4 regions of the Candidatus Sarcina troglodytae genome follow, and region 2 is predicted to be linked to each of the others. Evidence: riboswitches for the same ligand, from Rfam matches in the RefSeq annotation. Region 2 holds a riboswitch; each other region holds the start of a gene.
The links. A riboswitch is a leader RNA that binds a small molecule or an ion and turns the genes downstream of it on or off. The one in region 2 is predicted to bind S-adenosylmethionine.
Positions count from the first base shown of each region.

Region 1: linked by a shared signal. The riboswitch ahead of HH195_RS09350 (Na+/H+ antiporter NhaC family protein) and the one ahead of HH195_RS10570 (amino acid permease) in region 2 are both predicted to bind S-adenosylmethionine.
Region 3: linked by a shared signal. The riboswitch ahead of metF (methylenetetrahydrofolate reductase [NAD(P)H]) and the one ahead of HH195_RS10570 (amino acid permease) in region 2 are both predicted to bind S-adenosylmethionine.
Region 4: linked by a shared signal. The riboswitch ahead of metK (methionine adenosyltransferase) and the one ahead of HH195_RS10570 (amino acid permease) in region 2 are both predicted to bind S-adenosylmethionine.

Region 1 is NZ_CP051754.1:2,021,500-2,027,812, forward strand. Features, by position in the region: gene HH195_RS09335 (anti-sigma factor domain-containing protein) at 1-466, opposite strand, end outside; gene HH195_RS09340 (class D sortase) at 496-1,062, opposite strand; gene ispF (2-C-methyl-D-erythritol 2,4-cyclodiphosphate synthase) at 1,178-1,651, shown strand; gene HH195_RS09350 (Na+/H+ antiporter NhaC family protein) at 1,774-3,081, opposite strand; SAM riboswitch class I at 3,225-3,372, opposite strand; gene HH195_RS09355 (pyridoxamine kinase) at 3,462-4,295, opposite strand; tRNA gene HH195_RS09360 (tRNA-Gly) at 4,397-4,470, opposite strand; tRNA gene HH195_RS09365 (tRNA-Lys) at 4,474-4,549, opposite strand; tRNA gene HH195_RS09370 (tRNA-Gly) at 4,573-4,646, opposite strand; tRNA gene HH195_RS09375 (tRNA-Lys) at 4,650-4,725, opposite strand; tRNA gene HH195_RS09380 (tRNA-Gly) at 4,748-4,821, opposite strand; tRNA gene HH195_RS09385 (tRNA-Gln) at 4,823-4,897, opposite strand; tRNA gene HH195_RS09390 (tRNA-Arg) at 4,901-4,977, opposite strand; gene HH195_RS09395 (hypothetical protein) at 5,086-5,757, opposite strand; gene HH195_RS09400 (HNH endonuclease signature motif containing protein) at 5,920-6,313, shown strand, end outside.
Region 2 is NZ_CP051754.1:2,272,333-2,278,645, reverse strand. Features, by position in the region: gene HH195_RS10595 (6-phospho-alpha-glucosidase) at 1-286, shown strand, start outside; gene HH195_RS10590 (MurR/RpiR family transcriptional regulator) at 491-1,258, shown strand; gene HH195_RS10585 (undecaprenyl-diphosphate phosphatase) at 1,425-2,234, opposite strand; gene HH195_RS10580 (lactate utilization protein) at 2,457-3,095, shown strand; gene HH195_RS10575 (hypothetical protein) at 3,160-3,387, shown strand; SAM riboswitch class I at 3,459-3,570, shown strand; gene HH195_RS10570 (amino acid permease) at 3,746-5,179, shown strand; SAM riboswitch class I at 5,315-5,425, shown strand; gene HH195_RS10565 (O-acetylhomoserine aminocarboxypropyltransferase/cysteine synthase family protein) at 5,587-6,313, shown strand, end outside.
Region 3 is NZ_CP051754.1:1,452,341-1,458,653, reverse strand. Features, by position in the region: gene clpB (ATP-dependent chaperone ClpB) at 1-558, shown strand, start outside; gene HH195_RS06535 (zinc-ribbon domain-containing protein) at 805-957, shown strand; gene HH195_RS06530 (lysophospholipid acyltransferase family protein) at 1,067-1,795, opposite strand; SAM riboswitch class I at 2,064-2,156, shown strand; gene metF (methylenetetrahydrofolate reductase [NAD(P)H]) at 2,237-3,136, shown strand; gene HH195_RS06520 (vitamin B12 dependent-methionine synthase activation domain-containing protein) at 3,117-3,809, shown strand; gene HH195_RS06515 (homocysteine S-methyltransferase family protein) at 3,817-6,138, shown strand.
Region 4 is NZ_CP051754.1:1,920,628-1,926,940, forward strand. Features, by position in the region: gene HH195_RS08765 (hypothetical protein) at 1-715, opposite strand, end outside; gene recD2 (SF1B family DNA helicase RecD2) at 736-2,961, opposite strand; gene metK (methionine adenosyltransferase) at 3,185-4,360, opposite strand; SAM riboswitch class I at 4,487-4,586, opposite strand; tRNA gene HH195_RS08780 (tRNA-Tyr) at 4,664-4,748, opposite strand; tRNA gene HH195_RS08785 (tRNA-Thr) at 4,754-4,828, opposite strand; tRNA gene HH195_RS08790 (tRNA-Val) at 4,843-4,918, opposite strand; tRNA gene HH195_RS08795 (tRNA-Tyr) at 4,932-5,016, opposite strand; tRNA gene HH195_RS08800 (tRNA-Thr) at 5,022-5,096, opposite strand; tRNA gene HH195_RS08805 (tRNA-Val) at 5,111-5,186, opposite strand; tRNA gene HH195_RS08810 (tRNA-Tyr) at 5,200-5,284, opposite strand; tRNA gene HH195_RS08815 (tRNA-Thr) at 5,292-5,366, opposite strand; gene HH195_RS08820 (hypothetical protein) at 5,526-6,182, opposite strand; gene yyaC (spore protease YyaC) at 6,295-6,313, shown strand, end outside.

The DNA.
Region 1 (6,313 bases), 250 kb from region 2:
CAAGAACAACACCTCTATATATATCAATGTCTACATAAGTTCTTCTAGTATTATTATTTTCTAACTCTTTAAAGTTTACATCAAGATAATCATAAATGTCTACATATTTATTATCCGAAGCTAATATAACATAAGCTAATATATAACCCCTCCACTTTATTAAAAAATCCATATTTATGTTGGTTTGTTTGGATAGTTTGTTAAAAGGTAAAGTTTTATTCTTTCTTATTAATTTTAACATTCTATCATCCTCATAAATATATAAAGCTATATTTAACAATAAATTTCTATCTCTTTGACTAATTTCTTTTCTACTTAATTTAAGCAATGATATTTTATATTTTTTTAGTTCATTTATAAAAAGGCGTATACGCTCTTTAGAAATATTTTTTCTAACCTTTCTTATATGTCTTTCCTTTGAAAAAATATATTTATCTCTCATAAAATCTATACTTTGTGTATCCATAAATATTTAATCCCCCATTTAACCCTTTGTTATTTCAATCTTCCTCTTATTATCAACCTATTCTTGCTGTCTAATGTACAAGTAACTATTGTTACAATAGATTCATTTTCAGTATTATCTAATATATAAGTTTCATCTGGAGTGACTACAAAACTTGAATTTACCAAATATATATATTCTTTATTTTTATAAGTAAATATAATTTCATCTCCATTTTCCAATTTATCTATTTCTTTAAATGGTTGACCATAATTAGACGTTCTGTGCCCTGCAATACATAAATTACCTACCTCACCTGGCATAACACTATCTTTAAAATGCCCCACAAGATATTTTATATTTTCTTTTTCTACCCCCTCAACTACAGCTATCTCCAAATTTATTTTTGGTATATTTAAAACCGCCATAGGCTTATCCACATTATTCTCTATCTCAACTTGCTCATCATCTTCATCATAAAAATTTAAATTTTTAAAACTTTCTAAACTATCCTGTTGTCTTTTATAAGTATCATATTTCATAAAAATAGTAACTGAAATTAACAAAATACCTATACCCATAAAAGTAATACCAATCACGTTTTTTAATTTATACATAAAACATAAAATTCTCCCTTTCTAAAATTAAATTAATATTATATATTTATATTATACATTTATATTAAGTTCTTGAAAATTGAAATAATGTAAAATTTTAAAAGAGGTGATTTTTTTGAGAATAGGAATGGGCTATGATGTTCATAAACTTACAGAAAATAGAGATTTAATAATTGGCGGTGTTAATATTCCTTATGACAAAGGGCTTTTAGGACATTCAGATGCTGATGTCTTACTTCATGCAATTATGGATAGTCTTTTAGGTGCAGCCGCCCTAGGAGACATAGGTAAGCATTTTCCAGATACTGACGAAAAGTATAAAGGAATAAGTAGCATAAAGCTATTAACTTATGTAGGTGAATTACTTAAAAAAAATAACTTTGAAATATTAAACATAGATTCTACAATTATTGCACAAGCACCTAAAATGGCGCCTCACATAACCACCATGAGAGAGAATATATCAAATGCTCTTAATATAGGTATGAATCAAATAAATGTAAAAGCAACAACAGAAGAGGGTTTAGGGTTTACTGGTAAAAAAGAAGGTATTTCTTCACAAAGTATCTGTCTTTTACTAAAAAAATAATAATTCCTTAACCTTTAATATTAAAATAATATATTGCAAAGTAAAAATTTTTACTTTTTAGCACATTATTTTAAAATAAAAAAGGGATTATATCAAACATTTGATACAACCCCTTTTTTGTTTTATGCTAACTCTTTTTTAAGAACACTTGCCTTACTTCTTGATTTAAATACAGTAATAAATATCACTGCACAAATCCCCATTAAATATGGATAGAAAAGATATTTCATTATTTCTATTGGGGATACAGAAGCTATTGCTGCTGCTGATAAAAGTTGTGCTCCATATGGTATAACTCCTTGCATTGCACAAGAGAACATATCTAGTATCCCTGCAATTCTTGTAGATTCTAACCCATATTTATTGGATATATTTTTAGCTATTGGACCTACCGTAACTATTGCTATTGTATTGTTAGCTGTACACGCATCAACAATTCCAACTAAAGCTCCAATTCCAAGTTCTGCTCCAGTTTTTGTTTTTATTCTGCTTGTTATTAAATTTAATATAAAATCTATTCCACCATTTTCTTTAACTACATTTACTATACCTCCTATTAAAAGAGCAATTATAATTGTCTCACTCATTCCTGATATACCAGAAGATACAGAATCTAAAAATGTATTTACAGTTAAAGAATTTGTTAAAAAGCCTATTCCTGAAGCTAATACAATTCCACCTGTTAACACCATTATTACATTAACACCTAACAATGCTGCTACTAAAATACCTAAATAAGGTATAACTTTTATAAGATTGTAATCATAAGAAGCAGATGCAACTTGCGCCCCATTTCCTAAAACAATATAAACTATAATAGCTATAATAGCTGCAGGTAAAACAACTTTAAAATTAGTTTTAAATTTATCCTTCATTTCACAACCTTGAGTTTTTGTTGCCGCAATTGTTGTATCAGAAATCATTGATAGGTTATCTCCAAACATAGCTCCTCCAACTACTGCACCAACTATTAAAGGAGTAGCAAGTCCTGTTTTAGCCGCTATTTCAACAGCTATTGGAGCAACAGCCGCGATTGTTCCCATAGATGTACCTAAAGATATGGCAATGAAAGCCGAAATAACAAATATCCCTGCAACTAAGATATTGCTTGGAATAACTGTAAGCCCTAAATTTACTGTAGCTTCAACAGCACCCATTGATTTTGCAACTTGAGCAAAAATTCCAGCTAAAATAAATATAAACACCATTAAGATAATATCTAAATGTCCAGCCCCCTTGCAAAATGTTTCTAAACTATTATTAAAACCTTTTTTTCTATTCATGAAAATAGCTACAACTGCTGCAATTATTCCTGGAACCAAAACAGACATAGCATAAAAATCATTTAATAATATACCTCCTCCTAAATATATAGCCATAAAAAGAATTAATGGCAATAATGCTAAGGCATTTCCCTTACTTTTTTCCATTTAAAATCACTCCCTAAAATAATTAAACCAAATAATCTTAAAAGCAGTAAACCTAAGTTAATAAAGTTTCAAACCTTATAATAGCATTTATAAAATAAAAAAACTTCTGCCGATTTAGACAGAAGCTACATATACGTGTTTATCACTTATCTCTCAGTTAAATCTGCAGGAATTAGCACCACTATATTTTAATATTACTAATAAAAGCCTAAATACACTTATTAAAAGCAAATTAATAATATTGGTTGCTGGGCTTCACAGGGCCAGTCCCTCCGCCTCTCTTGATAAGAATTATTCGATTTTTATTTATATTAACATCTATTATAAAATTTGTCAATCATAAATTTATATATATTTTCTACATTTTATTAAATTTTTTTCTAAATATCCTTTAAAAATTTTTCTAAAATTATCCCTTGATTTTTAGGATAATCAAGTTTAGAACTATTTTTAATTACTTTTTGTAGAAAATCACAAGCTTTTTTTACAGATTCCTCAAAAGATTTGTTTTGCATCATTGAGCCTATTACAATCGAAGTAAATGCATCCCCAGTTCCAGAGTAAGAAGCATTTATCCTTTTGTTTTTTATTTTAATAATCTTCCTTTCTTCTTTATCATAAGCTATAGTATTTATATACTCCTTATTATACTCATTTACTACACTAGTTATGATAACTTTTTTTATCCCTAACTTACTAAGTTCTATAGCATATTCTTCAACTTCTTCATTTGTGAAAAACTCTTTATATTCTTTTCCAAGTAAAAAACAAGCCTCTGTTATATTAGGTGTTATAATATCAGAAAATGCTATAAGCTTTTTCATACTTTCTACCATCTTAGTATCTATTCCAATATAAAGTTTCCCATTATCCCCCATAACAGGATCAACAACTACAAGTGTATCATTTTTTTTAAAACTTCTTATAAAATCAATTACAAAATTAACTTGATTAGAGTTTCCTAAATACCCACTATAAATACATTGAAAATTTATTTCTAAACCTTCCCAATGTTTTTTAGCCTCTTGCATAAAATCACTCAAATCAACAAAAGCCGGTTTGCCAAACCCACCTGTATGTGTAGATAAAATAGCCGTTGGCATAGGACAAACTTCATTTCCCATAACAGATAAAATAGGTATTATTGTAGTTAATGATGCTTTCCCAAAACAGGACATATCATGTATGGCTGCAATTCTTTTTATATAATTCATATTTTTTACTCTAGCCTTATTTTAGACAATCCTTTCTTACATATTTTCATTTTTATATAACAAAAACAGTTTGATAATAGCTTATCAAACTGTTCTTTATTTGGAGCGGGTACTGAGAATCGAACTCAGGTGTTCAGCTTGGAAGGCTGACATTCTACCATTGAACTACACCCGCATATGGTGCATCATCAGGGGATCGAACCCTGGACACCCTGATTAAGAGTCAGGTGCTCTACCAACTGAGCTAATAATGCACAAAACTGTTTTTAATTTTTAATGGAGCGGGTACTGAGAATCGAACTCAGGTGTTCAGCTTGGAAGGCTGACATTCTACCATTGAACTACACCCGCATATGGTGCATCATCAGGGGATCGAACCCTGGACACCCTGATTAAGAGTCAGGTGCTCTACCAACTGAGCTAATAATGCACAAAACTGTTTTTAATTTTAATGGAGCGGGTACCGGGAATCGAACCCGGGTGTTCAGCTTGGAAGGCTGACATTCTACCATTGAACTACACCCGCATGGCTGGGATAGCAGGATTCGAACCTACGAGTAACGGAGTCAAAGTCCGTTGCCTTACCGCTTGGCGATATCCCAAAATGGTGTACCTTTAGGGATTCGAACCCCAGGCCCACGCCTTAGAAGGGCGTTGCTCTATCCAGCTGAGCTAAAGATACACGTTTTTGCTTGTACGTTTTTCAACGACAAGATAAATTATATAACATGTAATTTATCTTGTCAATACATTTTATTATTTTTATTTTATATATACAACATGATAAATATTAAATTATTTCCTTTAGTTCTTTGAATAAATATTGCTTTAACTGTTCTCCTTTTTGCCTATCCTTACTTGCCTGCTCACAAAAATTTAACCATTCATCTCTAGTCATAGACGTTTCTTGTTTAAAACATTTCGTATAATTCGTCTGAGAAATCGTTTTTATAACAAATTCACCTAATTCCTTAGAACTAAAAAATGCTTTCATATATAAAAACGAATTAGCATCACCTATCCAATTAGAGTTAAATTTACTACAAAAACTTATAATTTTTCTATGACAATCTTCATTTTTAAATCTCCATAAATTTTTAATTTCCTTTATATCGTCTTCTATATATTTTCTTTCATCATCTGTAACTTTATTCTTTATCACCGCATCATTAAGTATAGAATCTACTGTTGCTATCGGAATTTTAGTAATAGTTTTTTCTCTTCCATAAATCCACATATAATAAGCTTGTGGCAAAAAGCAATACTGTACATATCCCAAAAAAGCATCTATATTTGGAGCAGGCACCCATCCACTTTCTACCCCAGATTTTTTAGTGAAAATAGTATAATGGAGATATATAGTTTTATCTGTTATATAGTCATATCTAAACACCCGTTCTCTTAAAGTTTTATTCTTTCGTATAAAAGGCTCCCAATAAGATATAGAATTATAATTTTTCACAAACTCTCCCCCTATATATAATAAAATCACTATTTACTTCCATAAACTTAATAAAAACACCTTTAATTATTTCTATTAATTATAATAATTTATTGATTCAGTTTATTCTTTATGATAGTTTATATATATATTTATTTTTTATATTTATTTAGAGGTGATTATTTGAGTTATTCTTGTGAAATATGCAAAAAAGATGGTGATATCCATCATATAGTTCATAGAAGCGAAGGTGGGTTAGACTTTAAATTAAATTATAAATATTTATGTCCAAACCATCATAGGGGTAAAAATGGACCTCACAAAAATAAATTTGTAGATTTAAACTATAAATTAGAAATGCAAATAGCCCTAGAATCAACTCTAAAAAAAGAATTTTACTCACTAGATGAAATATACGAACTAACTCATATTAAAAAAAACCAATTGAAAAAACTTAGTAAGAATTTGAAATTATATAAAGAAGGTTATATGTCTAAGGATATAATATTTGAACTTATGGGTAGAAAAAAATATTCTAAAGAATATATAGAAGATTTATTAATTGAAGAATTGTTTT
Region 2 (6,313 bases):
AATAGAAAACTTTGATAAAACAGCAATGGTTGAAATCCCTTGTTTAGTTGGAAGTAATGGACCAGAACCATTAAGAATTGGTGATATTCCAAGATTCCAAAAAGGATTAATGGAACAACAAGTTGCAGTTGAAAAATTAGTTGTTGATGCATGGATTGAAAAATCATATCAAAAATTATGGCAAGCAATTTCTCTATCAAAAACAGTACCAAGTGTAAAAGTTGCTAAAGAAATCCTAGATGATTTAATTGAAGCTAATAGAGAATTCTGGCCAGAATTAAGATAATGAATTAATTATAAGCTGTACTAGTAAAATATCTAGTACAGCTTATTTTTTTATATTGTATGCTTATTGGGTGTTTTAAGTATGCAATATGAGAAACATAAATATATATTTAATACAATAAAAACTGTTAAGAATAAAGAGAAATAAAAATATAAATACTTGGTTAAATTTGTTATAATAAACTTATATAAAGGGGGAGTTATTATGAAAATTGATGATTTAGTTAATTTGCATTATGATAAGTTAAATCAAAGTGATTTGCACATTTGGAAATATATAAACGCTCATAGAAAAGAAAGCTCTAATTTAACTATTGATGAACTTGCATCAAGGTGTAATGTGTCAAGAACTACAATTTTAAGATTTGCTCAAAAGTTATCTTTAAAAGGATATAGCGAATTAAAGGTATATTTAAAATGGGAAAATAAAAAAGTAAATAAAGAGACGGATAGCATTGAAAGTGTATGCGATATGTTTAAAAACAGTATAGATGAAATGGAAAAAAATGATTATCATAAAGCTTGTAAAATGATTTATGATAGTAAGCGTGTATTCATTTATGGAACCGGTTTTTTTCAAACTTTAGTAGCTCAAGATTTAAAAAGAGTTTTTTTATCAGGAAAAAAATGTTTTTCTATAATAGATGGAATAAGAGAAATAGATTTAACATTAGATGCATTAACTTCAGAAGATTTAGTTATAATAATATCTTATTCTGGTGAATCAAGTCAGGTGAAAAGCTTTGCTAAACAATTATTGATTAGGGATATTCCTTTTATTTCAATAACTCAGCTTAAGACAAATAATCTTGCAAGGTTAAGTAATGAAAGTATTTATATAAATACTAAAACTGTTAATGTAGGAAATAACATAAGTTATAATTCAACAAACTTATTTTTTATATTTGTAGAACTGTTTTTCTTAAAATATATGAATTATAAAAATGCTATTGAAGGGGAGAAAGATAGTTAAAAGTATTTGTAACATTTAGTTATCTTAAGATATTTATAAAATAAATAATTGTTTAAATATATATAATATGTTATCTTCAATTGATATGTATTTTAGAATAACATAAAAATTAAAAGATAAAAAATAAGGGTTAATATGAAAAATCATATAAGCCCTTTATTTAATTTTAAGCTAAAAGATAAAAATAACCTAAAACTAATATTCCAAGTATTATTCTATAATAACCAAAGAATTTAAAGTCATGTTTTTTGATATAGTCCATAAGGAATTTAATTGCAATAACTGATACTATAAAGGCAACGAAGCATCCTGTAAGTAAAACTCCCCATTCAAGTGCATTAAAAGCAAAACCTGCTTTAACAAGTTTTAATGCACTAGCACCAAGCATAGTTGGAATAGCTAAAAAGAATGAAAATTCTGCTGCAACAAATCTTGATGTTCCAAGTAAGATTGCTCCAATTATTGTAGCACCAGACCTTGATGTTCCAGGAATTAGGGCCAATACTTGAAAACATCCTATAAAAATAGCTGTTTTATAAGTTAATTGTGAAAATGTTTCAATTTTAGGTTTTTTATTTCTGCTTTCTAAGATTATAAAGATAACTCCATATACTATAAGCATTATTGCTACAGTTGTTGGGTTAAAAAATATTTCTTCTATTTTGTCATCAAATAAAAGTCCAATTATTCCAGATGGAATAACTGCAATTATAACTTTAAGCCAAAGGCTTATAGTGTCTTCCCTTTGCATTTTTGTTTTTGATGGGTCAAAGGGATTTAGCTTTTTAAAATATAAAAACAATACTGCAAGGATAGAACCAAATTGAATTACAACAAAAAATGTGCTGATAAATACTTGAGAAAAGTCAAGTTTTATAAATTCATCAACTAATATCATATGTCCTGTACTACTTACAGGAAGCCACTCGGTTATACCTTGTACAATTCCTAGTATTATGGCTTTTAAAAATTCCATTAATATACCCCCGATTTTTTAATATGTTAATAAGTATGCAAATATAATTATATATATAATATAGAATTAATGGAATAATTTGATATAAAAGTTAACAATAAGTACATAAAAATTAATGACTAGGTAGATAAAGTTGTATATATATGTAATTCATTCTATAATGAATAATATATAAGATTTATTATTTGTTATAAAGTATATAGATGTGTGGAGGAAATGATTATGAATGATGATATTAAATGGTTAAATGAAATTAGAATTGAAAAGACTATAAAGGCTTTAAATGATAATGGGATGGAAGCTTGTTTAGTTTCTGATAAAGAAAGTCTTATAAATAAAATTGATGAGATATTAAAAGAGGGAAGTTCTGTAACTTTAGGTGGCACTATGACTGCTTTTGAGGTAGGAATTGTTGATCATTTAAAGAGTGGAAGATTTGAGTATTATGATAGATATAAAGAAAATTTAACTGAGGAAGAGAGAAAAGATATTTATAGAAAAGCTTTTTCTTGTGATGGATATATAACAGGTTCTAATGCTATAACAGAAGATGGAGAACTTTACAATGTAGATGGTAATGGTAATAGAGTTGCCGCTATGATTTATGGACCGGATAAGGTAATAGTTATAGCTGGAGTTAATAAAATTGTTAAGGATTTAAATGAAGCAAAATCTAGGGTTGAAAGAATTGCAGCACCTGCTAATGGCAAAAGATTAAATAGAAAAACACCTTGTGCAAAGGTTGGATACTGTATGGATTGTAAGAGTCCAGAAAGAATGTGTAGGGAATATACTGTTATTAAAAGACCTATTCCAGGAAGAATTCATGTTATATTTTTAAATGAAGAATTAGGATATTAAAGGAACTAAACATTTTAAGCCTTAATATTATATTTATGTGATAATTATTATATAAGGTGATATTATGTGTTCAGATGTCTCACTTTTAAATATAGCTATAAATTTTTTACCTTTAAATGCTAATATTGTTTCTATTAATAAAAAAAATAATACAGGTATGAGACGTAATGCTAACGATAACTTAATTGTTCAATATATATATAATGGTACTGATTATACATTAATTTTAGAGAATAACAATGATTATTGGAGAGTTAAAGAAACATATAATGAGTTTTTAGAAATATTTTAATGTTTTTTATGGTTGAAGAAATTTATTATAAAGAGTATAATAAGTTTAAAATTAAATATTAATGAATAAGTCTTTTATCAAGAACGGTGGAGGGACTGGCCCTGTGAAACCTAGCAACAGCCAATAAATCGTATTGGAATTGTGCTAAATCCTGCAAGAATGTATTTTCTTGAGAGATGAGAGAGAATTTAGTTAAATTAGTTAATAATTTTTAGTTAAGATAGAAACTATTTCTTTGTCGTCTTGCAAAGAAGTAGTTTTTTTGCTTTAGAAAAAATATGTTTTGAATTATATATTTTAAACAATGGATTGTTCTAAAAATTAGATTTGAAAGTTAATGAAAGAGGAGGTTTTTTGTTTGGAGAATAAAAAGAAGCTTTCAATGTTTGGATTTTTGTTTATAACAGGTTCAATCCTTGTAGAGTTGTATGAATATCCAACCTTTGCAACATCAGGCTTTAGTGCTGTGTTTTATTTATTAGCTGGAGGATTTTTATGGTTTTTACCAGTTGTATTGTGTGCAGCAGAGATGGCAACTGTTGAAGGATGGAGTGAGGGTGGAGTTTTTACTTGGACCAAAAATACTTTAGGTGAAAAATGGGGATTTGCTCACATATTTTTTCAGTTTGTTGTTTTTACAATAGGTGCAGTAACAATGATATATTATGTTGTGGGTGCAATAGCATATGTAACTGGATGGACAGCGTTAAATTCAGATCCAACACTTAAATTTTTAGCAGTAATTATAATTTTCTGGGCTGTAACTTTTATTCAATTAAGTGGAATAAGAAATACGGCTAAAATAGCTAGAATTGGATTTATAGGTGGTGTTTTAATACCAGCATTTATTTTATTTATTTTATCAGCAGTGTACATATTTTCAGGAAATCCAATTGATATAGACATAAGTACAAAGACATTTTTACCTAATTTTACAAATATAAATTCATTGGTTGTATTAGTGTCATTTATGTTATCTTATATGGCGGTTGAAGTTTCAGCAACTCATGTAAATGATATGAAAAATCCAAAAAGAGATTACCCAATAGCAGTAATTATTTTATTATTTTTAGCAATAATTTTAAATACAATAGGAGCTATATCAGTAGGTGCAGTTGTCCCTAAATCAGTTCTTAGCTTAAATGAAGGAGTATTTCAAACTTTTGCACTACTTATTAATCACTTCGGGCATTTTTCATGGCTTGTGGATATTATAATAATTTTCTTAGCGATTGGTTCTATTGCAGAGGTTAGTTCTTGGATTGTAGGACCAACTAGAGGACTTTCTGTTGCAGGTGAATATGGAATATTTCCTAAGGGGTTAGCTAAAAGAAATAAAAATGATGTAGCACCAAAACTTTTAATAATTCAAGGAATTGTTGTTACAATGTGGGCAATAGTTTTAACTTTTGGAGGCGGAAGCTCTAATGTTTCATTTTTTATGGCAATGACATTAACAGTTATTGTTTATCTTGCTGCATATTTTTTATTTTTCTTAGCATATATTAATCTTGTACTTAAGAAAAGAAATTTAAAGAGAGCTTACGAAATACCTGGGGGAATAGTAGTAAAACTTATTTTAGCTATAATAGGTTTAATATTTTCAGTAATAGCCTTTATAATATCTTTCTTGCCACCATCTGGTCTTCAAAGTGGTAGTATAGGAGAGTATACAACAATATTAATTGTTTGTTTTGCAGTAACTATGGTGTTACCTTTTATAATTTATTATGTGTTTAAAGGAAGAAAGATTAAAGCAACTTCAAATAATGTAGAAGCTAAGGTTAGTTAGATTAAAATATTATTAAAGTTTTTATAAATAGGAATATTTTACTTTAAATATTATTATAAATTATATTAAGAAGTTGTAACAAATAAAATAAATATTAAATATTATAAAAATATAATTAAAAAATAAATAAAAAATCTTTTATCAAGAATGGTGGAGGGACTGGCCCTATGAAGCCTAGCAACAGCCAATAATCATATTGGAATTGTGCTAAATCCTGCAAGAATTTATTTTTTTGAGAGATAAAAGTAGTTTATGAGTACATTAATTTAGTAACTAAACTATTTCTTTATCTTTTTAGATATAGAAATAGTTTTTTATTTTATAGAAAAATAAAATTTTATTTATCATGTATAAGTTAATTATTATTGATTATTGCTAAAAAATGTAGTATTAAGGGGGAATTAATAATGAATAAAGAAAATTTGAAAAAAGAAACATTATGTATAAAAGGTGGATATAATGGTGAAACGTTAAATTCAGTTACGTTACCAATAGTTCAAAGCACATCTTATAGATTTGATAGTGCAGAGCAGGTGGCTAATCTTTTTGATTTAAAAGAAAATGGGCATATATATTCTAGAATAAGCAATCCAACCGTGGCTGCACTAGAAGAAAAATTAACAGCTCTTGAAGATGGAGTTGGTGCAGTTTGTGTATCATCAGGTCAGTCAGCAGTGCTATTAGCCGTTTTAAATATTTGTAAAAGTGGTGATCATGTAGTTTCAGTTTCTAGTGTTTATGGTGGAACTTTTAATCTATTTAATGTAACATTAAAGACTTTCGGAATAGAAACAACATTTGTTGATCCTTATGATAGTGAAGATGAAATTTTAAGTAAGATTCAAGATAATACTAAGCTTATATTTGGTGAAACCATAGGAAATCCTAGCCTTAATATATTTGATTTTGAAAAATTTTCAAAGGTTGCAAAGATATCTAATATTCCTTTAATTATAGATAATACAACTGCAACGCCGTATCTGTTTAATCCATTTAAATATGGAGCTAATATTATTGTTCATTCTACAAGTAAATATATAGATGGTCATTCGGTAGCGTTAGGTGGTGTGATTATTGATGGAGGTAATTTTGATTGGGAAAATGGAAAATTTAATGAGCTTACAGAACCAGATC
Region 3 (6,313 bases), 820 kb from region 2:
TTGTTTGATGAAATAGAAAAAGCTCATGAAGATGTATTTAATATGTTTTTACAAATATTAGATGATGGAAGACTTACTGATAATAAAGGTAAAACCGTGGATTTTAAAAATACAATAATAATTATGACATCAAATATTGGTAGTAACTATCTTCTAGAAAACAATGAAAATGGTGAAATATCTAAAGAGGCAAGAGATGCTGTAATGAATGAAATGAAATTAAGGTTTAAGCCTGAATTTTTAAATAGGGTTGATGACATTATAATGTTTAAGCCATTAAATCTTGAAGGAATTAAAAAGATAATTGATATATTCTTAAAAGATGTTAAAAAACGATTAAAACATAGAAATATTGACATGAATGTAACAGATTCTGCTAAAGAAATTTTAGCTAAGCAAGGGTATGACCCAGTTTATGGAGCAAGACCACTTAAAAGGTTTATAGGAAATGTTTTAGAAACAGATATTGCAAAAAAAATAATAGCTGGAGAGATAAAAGATAACTCTGTTATAATAGTAGATACAGATGGAAACAATATTGTTATAAAAAATAATTAAAAAATAATTAGGCACTTTAATGGTTTGAAATTAAATTAAGATATATTAAAGTGTCTTTTTAAAGAAATTTTATTTTATGAAAACGTAAATATTTTTTTGCTAAAATTTAATAAAACTTATTGAAAACATATAAATACTGTGCTAAAATAACAATAAAATAAATAAAGATTTTAATTAATTAATGAATTTCTCCATTTTAGAGAGTTTGTTAATAGTTATTTATCTTTCTAATTGGAGGAATAGAAAATGGCAGATAAAACAATCGTATGCAAAGACTGTGGAAAAGAATTTATATTCACAGAGGGAGAACAAGCATTTTACAAAGAAAAAGGATTTGATAATGATCCAGTAAGATGTCCAGAATGCAGAAGAGCAAGAAAGCAACAAAATAGAAGATAATTTGTTTTAACATATAAGAGCTATAATTTTTTATAGCTCTTATTTTTGTATAATGCAAAATAAACAAGATATATTTAATATTTTATCAAAAATATTAAATCAACTATAATTACTCTCCTTTATTTGGGAGTTTGCTTCGTATGATATGTTCAACTGTTTCTGGTAATTTTGTAATTTCTTCTTTAGAAAGTTTGTCTGTGTATATAGGCTTGTGAACATAGAAGTTTATATTACTAGGTTTAATTAGTATTTTGTTAGCTTCCATAACTCTATAAGTCCCATCAATTGTAAGAGGAACTATAGGAACTTTAGATTTAGTTGCTAATTTAAAGCTTCCAGATTTAAATTCCCCCATTTTATCGCCACGACTTCTAGTACCTTCAGGAAAAACTACTAGAGAGTGTCCATTTTTTAAAGTTTTAATACCTTCTAATATTCCTTCCATAGACTTTCTAGGGTTTTCTCTGTCTAAGTATATAGAACCTGCTAGGGTTATCCATTTATTTATTAAAGGTAATTTTTTTAATTCTTTTTTAGCAATAAAACCTTTAGGTTTGTCTATAAATCCACAAATTATAGCAATATCCATATTGCTTTGGTGATTAGAGACAAATAAGACAGGACCTTCAGGAATATTTTCAAGCCCATGAACATTTACAGTTGAATCGGAAAGTTTTATTAGTTTTTGTGATATAGTTCTTGTGCCTAGACAAACTATATTATTCATCTCATCTATTTTCCCTTCAGCAAGTAGTTTTTGAGCTTCCTTTTCTTTAGGAATAAAAGCAACTAACGTTCCTACGTATCCTAGTATATACCATTTAAATGATCTAAACATTATTAATCCGTTTTAAATCATATAAACTTTATTTTAAGTTTATATATTAACGGATTCACCTCCTTATAAGTAATATAATATTAAAATTTATAATAATTTAGATAATGACAATATAATTATAGCATATTATAAATGTCATGAAACAACAACTATATTAACTATTAAAAGTTCTATTTAATAAAGTTTTAGCATATAAATATAAATAAACTTATTTAAATTTTTTTAAAATTTAACAATTAAAGAATGATAAATAAAAATCAATTTAATATACTTATCAAGAGTGGTGGAGGGACTGGCCCTATGAAGCCCAGCAACCAATTTTATGGTGCTAAATCCTGCAGTTTTTACTGAAAGATAAGAGATATTTTATGTATATACTGTATTTGTATAAACGTCTAGGATATTTCTCTTAGGCGTTTTTATTTTAGGGGGGATTAGTAATTGAGAATTAGTGAAATTTTTAATAAAAAAGAGGTCGTAATATCTTTTGAAATATTTCCACCAAAACCTAATGGTGATGTGAACAAAATATATAATACATTAGATGAGTTAAAAATTTTAAATCCAGATTATATAAGTGTAACCTATGGTGCTGGAGGATCGTTTATTAATAATAAAACAATAGATTTAGCTAGTAAAGTAAAGAATGAGTATAATATAGAATCAGTTGCACATTTAACATGTATAAAATCAACTAAAAAAGATATAGATAAGATTTTAAAATTATTAAAAAATAACAATATTGAAAATATATTAGCTCTTAGGGGAGATGTTACAGGAAATTGTACTTGTGGTGATTTTAAATATGCAAGTGATTTAATTTCTTATGTGAAAATGTATAATGATTTTAATATTGCAGGTGCTTGTTATCCAGAAGGACATCCAGCGTGTATTACTTTAGATGAAGATATAAGAAATTTGAAATTGAAAGTTGATTGTGGAGTTAATAATTTAGTATCGCAATTATTTTTTGATAATAATATATTTTATAATTTTTTAGACAAGGTTTATAGTGCGAATATAGATGTTCCTATACAATCTGGTGTTATGCCTGTTGTAAATAAAAAACAGATAGAGAGGATAATTTCTTTATGTGGTGCTACTTTTCCTAAAAAATTTATGAAAATAGTAGATAAATATGAATATGATGCTATAGCATTAAGAGATGCTGGAATAGCCTATTCAGTGGAACAAATAATAGATTTAGTGTCTTCAGGAGTTAAAGGAGTTCATATATATACTATGAACAATCCAATAGTTGCTAAAAGTATAATAAAGAATATATCATCAATAGTAAGTTGCATAAATAAAAGGAGTATAGATGAATTTGGAAGAAATTAAAATAAATACAATTGAGATTTTAAGATATTTAGGATATGGTGGACAAATATTAGATGAACAAATAAAGGATGATATTAAGACAATAAAACAATTAGTAAAGAATTATATACATTTAAGATATGTAATTAAAAGATATAAAATAGTAAGGGTAGAAGAAGGAATATTATTAAAAGGGACGAATTTTATTTTAATGGGAAAAGACATAGAGAAACATTTAAGATTATGTGATGAATGTTTTTTAATAGCAACAACATTAGGAAATGATTTTGAAAAATTATTTAGACTTTATGAAAAGAAGTCTTTATCACAATCAATTATTATAGATTGTTGTGGAACAACTGCTATTGAAGAAGTTTGTGATTCATTAGAAGAAGCAATAAAAAATGATATGAAAAGAGAAAATAGATTTATAACAACAAGGTATAGTCCAGGTTATGGAGATTTACCAATAGAGATTCAAAGTAATTTTATAAATCTTTTAAATTGCCCAAAAGAAATAGGGCTTACATGTTCAGAAAATAATATTTTAATACCCAGAAAATCAGTTACAGCAATAATTGGGATATCAAAAGAGAATATAGAAAAACAAATACAAAAATGTGCTGTTTGCTTAAAAAATAAAGATTGTTTATACAAGAGAAAGGGTGATATCTGTGGAAATAATACTATTTGATGGTGCAATGGGAACTATGATTCAAAAAAAAGGTTTAAGCCTTGAAAATGGAGTAGAGTGCTTTAATATAAGTGAAAAAGATATAATTTGTGATATTCATAAAGAATATATAAATGCAGGGGCTAATATTATAACAACCAATACTTTTGGAGCAAATGAGCTTAAACTTAAAAAATATGGATACACAGTAGAGGAAATAATAGATAGTGCTGTAAATATTGCTAAAGAAGCGGTTGCAGACAGAAATGTAAAAATTGCATTAGATATAGGACCTATAGGGCAACTTTTAGAACCAATGGGAACATTAAGTTTTGATAGAGCATATGAGATATTTAAAAGGCAAATACTTCAAGGTGTGAAATCTGGTGCAGATATTATATTAATAGAAACCATGACGGATTTATATGAAGCAAAAGCGGCTGTTTTAGCAGCAAAAGAAAATAGTAATCTTCCCGTATTTTGTACAATGAGCTTTGAAGAAAACGAAAGGACATTTACAGGGTGTACTCCTGAGAGTATGGTTATAACTTTAGAAGGCTTAGGAGTAGATGCAATTGGTGTAAATTGTTCCTTAGGACCAAAAGAAATAAAGCCTATAATACAGAGAATATTAAAGGTTGCGAATAAAAAAGTTATAGTGCAGCCAAATGCTGGTCTTCCAAAAATGAATAGAGAGGTAGCAATTTATGATATAGATAAAAATGAATTTTCAAATTATATGGTTGAATTTTTAAGTTTAGGTGCGGATATTTTAGGAGGATGCTGTGGAACTACTCCAGAATATATTGCAACCGTTAGAGAAAAAATACAAGAGAAAAATATTAAAAAAAGAGAGAAAAGAAATATATGTGCTGTATGTACTCCTTCTAAATTTGTGGAAATAGATGGTGTTAAAGTAGTTGGTGAGAGAATAAATCCAACAGGTAAAAAATTGTTTAAGGAAGCTTTGAAAAACAATGATTTAAATTATATATTAAAACAAGCTATAGAACAAGTTGAGGGAGGGGCAGATATTTTAGATATCAATGTTGGGTTGCCTAATATAGATGAAGAAAAAGTTATGAAAAATGTTATTTTAGGTATACAAGAAATTCTAGATGTGCCTCTTCAGATAGATTCAACAGATAAAAATGTTATAGAGATGGCATTAAGATACTATAATGGAAAAGCTATAGTGAATTCTATAAATGGTGAAGATAAAGTATTAGATAATATATTGCCTATAGTTAAAAAGTATGGCGCATGTGTAGTTGGGCTTACTTTAGATGAAAAAGGGATACCAAGCACTTGTGAAGAAAGATTTAAAATAGCAAGAAAGATAATAAACAGGGCTCAAGAATATGGAATATGTAAAGAAAATATATTTATAGATTGTTTAGTTTTAACAGCTTCAGCTCAACAAAAAGAAGTTTTTGAAACATTAAAATCCATAACAATGATAAAAGAAAAGCTTGGAGTTAAAACCATTTTAGGAGTTTCAAATATATCTTTTGGTCTTCCAAACAGATTTCTTATAAATGAAACATTTTTAAGTTTAGCTTTAGGAAGAGGACTAGATTTACCTATTATGAATCCAAATTCTAAAGGGATGATGGATGTTATACGGGCATTTAATGTTTTAAGTAATTATGATAAAAATTCTAGTGAGTTTATAAAATATTATAATTTTAATAAAGACAGAAAAAATATAGAGGTAATTGAAGAATCTAAGAAGGATTTAAAATATATGATTATAAAAGGTTTAAAGGATGAAGTCAAAAATGAAACCATAAATCTTTTAAAAAAAAAGGAAGAATCAGATATAGTTAATGAATATTTAGTTCCAGCTCTAGATGAAGTTGGACTTTCTTTTGAAAAGGAAGAAATATTTTTGCCACAGCTTATAAATTCTGCAGAGGTTGTTCAAAAGGCTTTTGAAGTTTTAAAAGAGAGTTTATTAAAAAATGGTAAAGAGAAAATTAATGCAGGAAAAATAGTCTTGGCAACAGTCAAAGGCGATATTCATGACATAGGTAAAAATATTGTGAAAATAATGCTTGAAAATTATGGTTATGAAGTTATAGATTTAGGAAAAGATGTTGAAATAGAAAAAATAATAGAAGCATTAAAAGTATATAAAGTTAAATTAATAGGTTTAAGTGCACTTATGACAACAACATTAAAAAGTATGGAGGATACTATAAAGGAAATCAGAAGAAACAATATAGATGCAAAAGTTTTTGTTGGAGGTGCTGTATTAACTAAAGAATATGCTAAAAAAATTGGAGCTGATTTTTATGCAAAAGATGCAAAACAATCAGTAGAGATTGCTAAACAGGTATTGTGTTAACAAATAAAAAAAATGTATTTTGTAGAAAAACACTTGTATTTTATCGGGATACATGATATAGTGTATATAGAAATTTGGGGATTAAATAATAAAAAACATTAGATTTAAAAAAACAGCAATAAGCAATTAGGGGTTTTAATGTTATATATAATATATTATAATCTAATGTAGATAA
Region 4 (6,313 bases), 350 kb from region 2:
TTATATTATCAATATTCGACATACTATTATGAGTTATTATTATGTTTATTTTTTCTTTATTTATAATATTATTTAATATAAATCCACTATCCTTAATTATATTTATATTTTTACTAGCTCCAAAGACATAAATATAATAATTAAATATACTTGATGTGTATATTTCATTTGGCGTATAAATTATTACGTTTCTTCTTTCTTTTATAAACCACTGAAAATAATCATAAAGAATCTTTGGCATTGAATTTAAAAAATTTAATCTACTTTTTATAATCCTAGGTTCTAAAAAATATTTCTTATTATTTATCCCTGCTAAATTAATACTTGCCTCTTTTTTTAATATATATTCAAAAGAACACAAAATAATCTTACTACATCTTTTCATTAAAAAAGATATATATTCTATAATTTCTATATCCCTTTTTTCAGAATAAAAACTTACATCATCTAAAATTATTAAGTCATAAAATTTATTTATGCTATATAATGTATCAAATGTTATATACTCGATACCCTCATTATATTTAAATTTAAAAACATCAAAAAATTTTTTTATATATAATATTTTTTTATTTTTTAATAGATAATCATCTATTAAATCATTCAATATAACCAAGTTATCATAAGGTCTAAAAACAATATTTATTACCTTAGAGGTGTTATCTCTACACCAAAGATTTAATTTTTTAATATTATCATCATATAGTGACCTCATGTCGCCTCCATTATCTTATATTATTTAAAAGCGTTATCCGCTATTATTTCTTCAATCCTAAATTTTAATGATGAATACCTCTCCATACTTTTATTATTATTTACCATATAATTCAATGATTTTATATCACCATTTATAACCACCATTTCTTTTGCTCTTGTTATTCCTGTATACAGTAAATTTCTATTCATAAGAAGTGGAGCTCCCATATAACTTGGCATTACAACAACTTTAAATTCACTACCTTGACTTTTATGTATTGTTATTGCATAAGCTAACTCTAATTCATCCAAATATATAAAATCATATACAACCAATCTCTCATCATCATATATTACAAATATTTGCTTTCCTTCTAAGTCTATTTTTTCTATAAAGCCCATATCACCATTAAAAACACCTGTCCCTCTAAGTTCTCCATTTCCAGAAACTCTTTCCCATTTAAGCTGATAATTATTTTTTATCTGCATTACTTTATCGCCTTCTCTAAAAATAAAATCCCTAAAAACCTTCTCATTCTTACTTTTACTCTTAGGATTTAAGACATCTTGAAGTTGTGAATTTAAATTATTAACTCCAAGCACTCCCCTCCTCATAGGTGTTAATATTTGAATATCCCTTAACTTATCCCATTTTCTATTAAATTTAGGTAGCCTATAATTTACAAGTTGTTTCATAGTTTCTAAAATATTTTCTTGAACATTTTCTTTAAGGAAATAAAAATCACTATTTTTATCATTTAAAATTGGCATCTCTCCTTTATTAATTTTATGAGCATTTATAACTATCATGCTTTCTTTGCCTTGTCTATAAATTTCATCTAATCTCACAACCTTTGTAAAATCACTTTCTATTAAATCCCTCAAAACATTTCCAGGGCCAACTGATGGTAATTGATCTATATCCCCTACAATTATAAATCTTGTTCCACTTTTTATAGCTTTCAAAAGAGAATTCATAACAATTACATCTATCATTGAAGCTTCATCTATAATAATTACATCTGCCTTTAATGTAGTTTCATCTTCTAAAAATAATGCAAAATCCTTATCATCTCTAATTCCCATTTCAAGCATTCTATGTATCGTTTTAGCTTCCCTACCAGTAGATTCACTCATTCTTTTAGCAGCTCTTCCAGTTGGCGCTCCTAAAGCTACACTAAAACCACATTTCTCAAATATATCTATTATACATTTTATTATAGTTGTTTTACCAGTACCTGGACCTCCTGTTATTATTTCTATACCATTTTCAAAAGCACCTTCAATAGCCTCTTTTTGAACCTTTCCAAAATTAATATTATTTTTCTTTTCAAACTTTTTAATTAAATTTTCTACATTTTCATCTATCTGTTCAAAATCACTTATCGCTAAACTTAATATTTTATTAGTTATTCCAAGTTCACAGTAATAATACGGTATAGTAAAAACACCTTCAATTCCATATATTTTTTCAACCTTTATTTTATTATCTAAAGCACTATCTAAAATATTTTTTTCTATAATTTCTTTAGAAACCTGCAAAATCTTAATTGATTTTTCTATAAGTATATCCTTTGGCATATATGTATTTCCAGCCATACAAAATTCATTTATTATATACTGTATACCAGTTTGTATTCTAAAAGGTGATTCTATATCAATTCCTATTGATTTAGCTATTTTATCCGATATCTTAAAACCAATTCCTAAAATATCTTCACAAAGTTTATATGGATTTTCTTTAATTACATCAATGGCTATAACCCCATATTTTTTGTAAATTTTCATACATTGCTTTATTGTTAATCCATGACTTTGAAAAAATATGTATATATCCTTAAGTTCTTTTTGTTCTACATAAGATTCTTTTATAATCTTAAATTTTTTATTTCCTATACCATCTATATTTTTTAATTTATCTATATCGTTATCTAAGATTTCTAATGTTTTATCTCCAAATTTATTTACTATTTTCTTAGCAGTAATTGGTCCAATACCATGTATTACCCCTGATGATAAATATTTTTCTATATCTTTTGAAGAACTTGGAATGATTTCCTCACAAATTTCAACTTTGAACTCTTTCCCAAAACTAGGATGATTAATCCAAGTGCCTGAAAGTTTTAATAATTGCCTTTCTCTTATATGAGGAATCTCTCCCACTATCGTATAAATAATATTATCATCTTTAATTTTAGCAATAGTATATCCATTTTCCTCACTTCTATAAACAATACTATCCACTGTACCACTTAATACTTCCATAACAGTTCTCCTACAAATATTTATTATCTTTAATCTATAATTAGTATATCATATTTTAATTTGTTTAAATTGCAATGATTTTATCAAAATATTTTTCATATACTATTTTAATAAATAAATGAAGTTAAAAATTAATTGAAAAAATAAAAAATCTACTTTCCTTTATATGAAAATAAGCATTCTTGTAATTAAATTACAAGAATGCTTATTTAACATTTATATCTTAAAGATATTTTTTTATCTCTTCTACTTTGTTTAATTTTTCCCATGGAGCATCTATATCAGTTCTACCGAAATGTCCATAAGCTGCTGTTTGTCTGTATATAGGTCTTCTTAATTCTAAATCTTTTATTATAGCACCTGGTCTTAAGTCAAATATTTTTTCAACTATTTCAACTATCTTATCGTCTGATATTCTACCTGTTCCAAAAGTATCTACAACTATTGATACTGGCTTTGCAACACCAATTGCATAAGCTAATTGAATTTCTAATTTATCAGCAATTCCTGCAGCTACTAAGTTTTTAGCAACCCATCTTGCAGCGTATGCAGCTGATCTGTCAACCTTTGTTGGATCTTTTCCTGAGAAAGCTCCACCACCGTGTCTTCCATATCCACCATAAGTATCAACGATTATTTTTCTTCCTGTTAATCCACTATCCCCTTGTGGTCCACCTATTACAAATCTTCCAGTTGGATTTATGTAATATTTTGTTTCACCGTCTAATAATTCTGCTGGTATAACAGCTTTTATTACATGTTCCATTAAATCTTCTCTTATTTGTTCTTGAGAAACTTCTGGTCCATGTTGTGTTGATATAACTATAGCATCTATTCTTACTGGTTTATTATCTTCATATTCAACTGTAACTTGAGTTTTTCCATCTGGTCTTAAATAAGGTAAAGTACCATTTTTTCTAACTTCAGTTAATCTTCTTGATAATCTGTGAGCCATAGCTATTGGTGCAGGCATAAATTCTTCAGTTTCATTAGTCGCAAAACCAAACATCATACCTTGATCTCCAGCCCCTACAGCTTCAATATCATCTTTTTGACCTTCTCTTGATTCTAACGCTTCATCAACACCCATTGCTATATCATTTGATTGTTCGTCTATTGTTGTCATTACTGAACAAGTATCGCAATCAAAACCATATTTAGCTCTATCATATCCTATTTCTCTTATAGTTTCTCTTGCTACTTTAGGAATATCAACATAACAGTTAGTTGATATTTCTCCCATTATCATAACCATCCCTGTAGTTACTGTTGTTTCACAAGCAACTCTTGCTGTTGGATCTTGTGCTATTATAGCATCTAAAACTGCATCTGATATTTGGTCACAAATTTTATCTGGATGCCCTTCTGTTACTGATTCTGATGTAAATAATCTTCTCATAATTATGGGTTATATAAAATAACCTCTTTTTCACTCCTTTCTTAAATAGCCTTTTTAAATTTCTTAAAAAATTTAAAAATAAAAGCCTCAACTTAATTTAAGAAGAGACTTGAATTCACTAAGCTCCTCTTATCTTGCAATAAAACACTGCAGGAATTGGCACCTTGGTAAATCACTGGTTGCCGGGCTTCATAGGGCCTTTTCCCTCCACCTCTCTTGATAAGAGTTATATATACTCTAATATGTATATGCATTTAACTATGTAAATAGACACTATCTTCATAAAATATAGTGCCTATTATTTGGTGGAGGAAGATGGATTCGAACCATCGAAGTCACTGACAACAGATTTACAGTCTGCCCCCTTTGGCCACTCGGGAATTCCTCCACATTTGGAGCTGGCAATAGGAATCGAACCTACAACCTGCTGATTACAAGTCAGCTGCTCTACCGTTGAGCCATGCCAGCATATATTAAGTTAATGGTGGTCACAACAGGGATCGAACCTGTGACCCTCTGCTTGTAAGGCAGATGCTCTCCCAGCTGAGCTATGCGACCTTATTGTTTTTATTGGTGGAGGAAGATGGATTCGAACCATCGAAGTCACTGACAACAGATTTACAGTCTGCCCCCTTTGGCCACTCGGGAATTCCTCCACATTTGGAGCTGGCAATAGGAATCGAACCTACAACCTGCTGATTACAAGTCAGCTGCTCTACCGTTGAGCCATGCCAGCATATATTAAGTTAATGGTGGTCACAACAGGGATCGAACCTGTGACCCTCTGCTTGTAAGGCAGATGCTCTCCCAGCTGAGCTATGCGACCTTATTGTTTTTATTGGTGGAGGAAGATGGATTCGAACCATCGAAGTCACTGACAACAGATTTACAGTCTGCCCCCTTTGGCCACTCGGGAATTCCTCCACATTTTTGGAGCTGGCAATAGGAATCGAACCTACAACCTGCTGATTACAAGTCAGCTGCTCTACCGTTGAGCCATGCCAGCGTAACTTTTTTGTTTTTTCTCTTGAAACATCTCCAATCGACAAGACTTAGTATATATGTTATTTATGTTTATTTCAACCTTATTTTTAGGCCATTTTTTCTTTTTATTTTAAATTATTATCATTTTTCTCTTTATTTTTTTCATTTAATATGTTTTTCTTTATTTTTCATTTATTTTATTTTCTATCATTTTTATATCTATATATGGATCCAAAATTAAAACTAATTCATCATACTGTTTTTTTGATAATTTATTTTTTAATAGCTCAAATATTTCAGTTGCAGCTAACACTTCATCATTCCTTTTGATATTATTTATAAGATTCCTATAATCATTTACTGATAAACTATTTGCCATTTTCATTATTTTTAATTTATCAATACTTGATATTTTATTTATTATACTGTTTTTATCAGTTTTAAATACACTTTGTACAACTTCCTCTTCTACCCTCTCTTCTTTATCTTTATCCACAAGCATAATTTTCTGTGAATTTTCTTCGTCTATAACCTCTACATGTTCATTAGAAATGCTTGAAAATTCATCTTCCTCTAAAATATCTTCTTTTTTATTAGTTATATTTATCCCTTGATCAGCATTATTTTTAGAAATCTGATTATCTTTTTCACTTAATAAAGACTCCTCCTTATTTTTATTAAATGCTATATCTTTATCTAAATAATTTTCTTCGCTTTCTTCTATTTTCTCATCAATGTAACTTTTAGGTTGCTTAATACTAAAACTAAACACCATAATTATTACACTAAAAAAAGTAGTAATAATTATTAAATATATTTCCTTTTTATTATTTTTCACATCTAATGTCTCCTTTAAAAATATAATTATTTATAATTCTTTTTAATACCTCTTGTTTTTATTTAATATTTTTTTTATTTATTTCATATAAATTTATGAGGGAGGTGACACTTTGAGCAAAATAAAAGTTA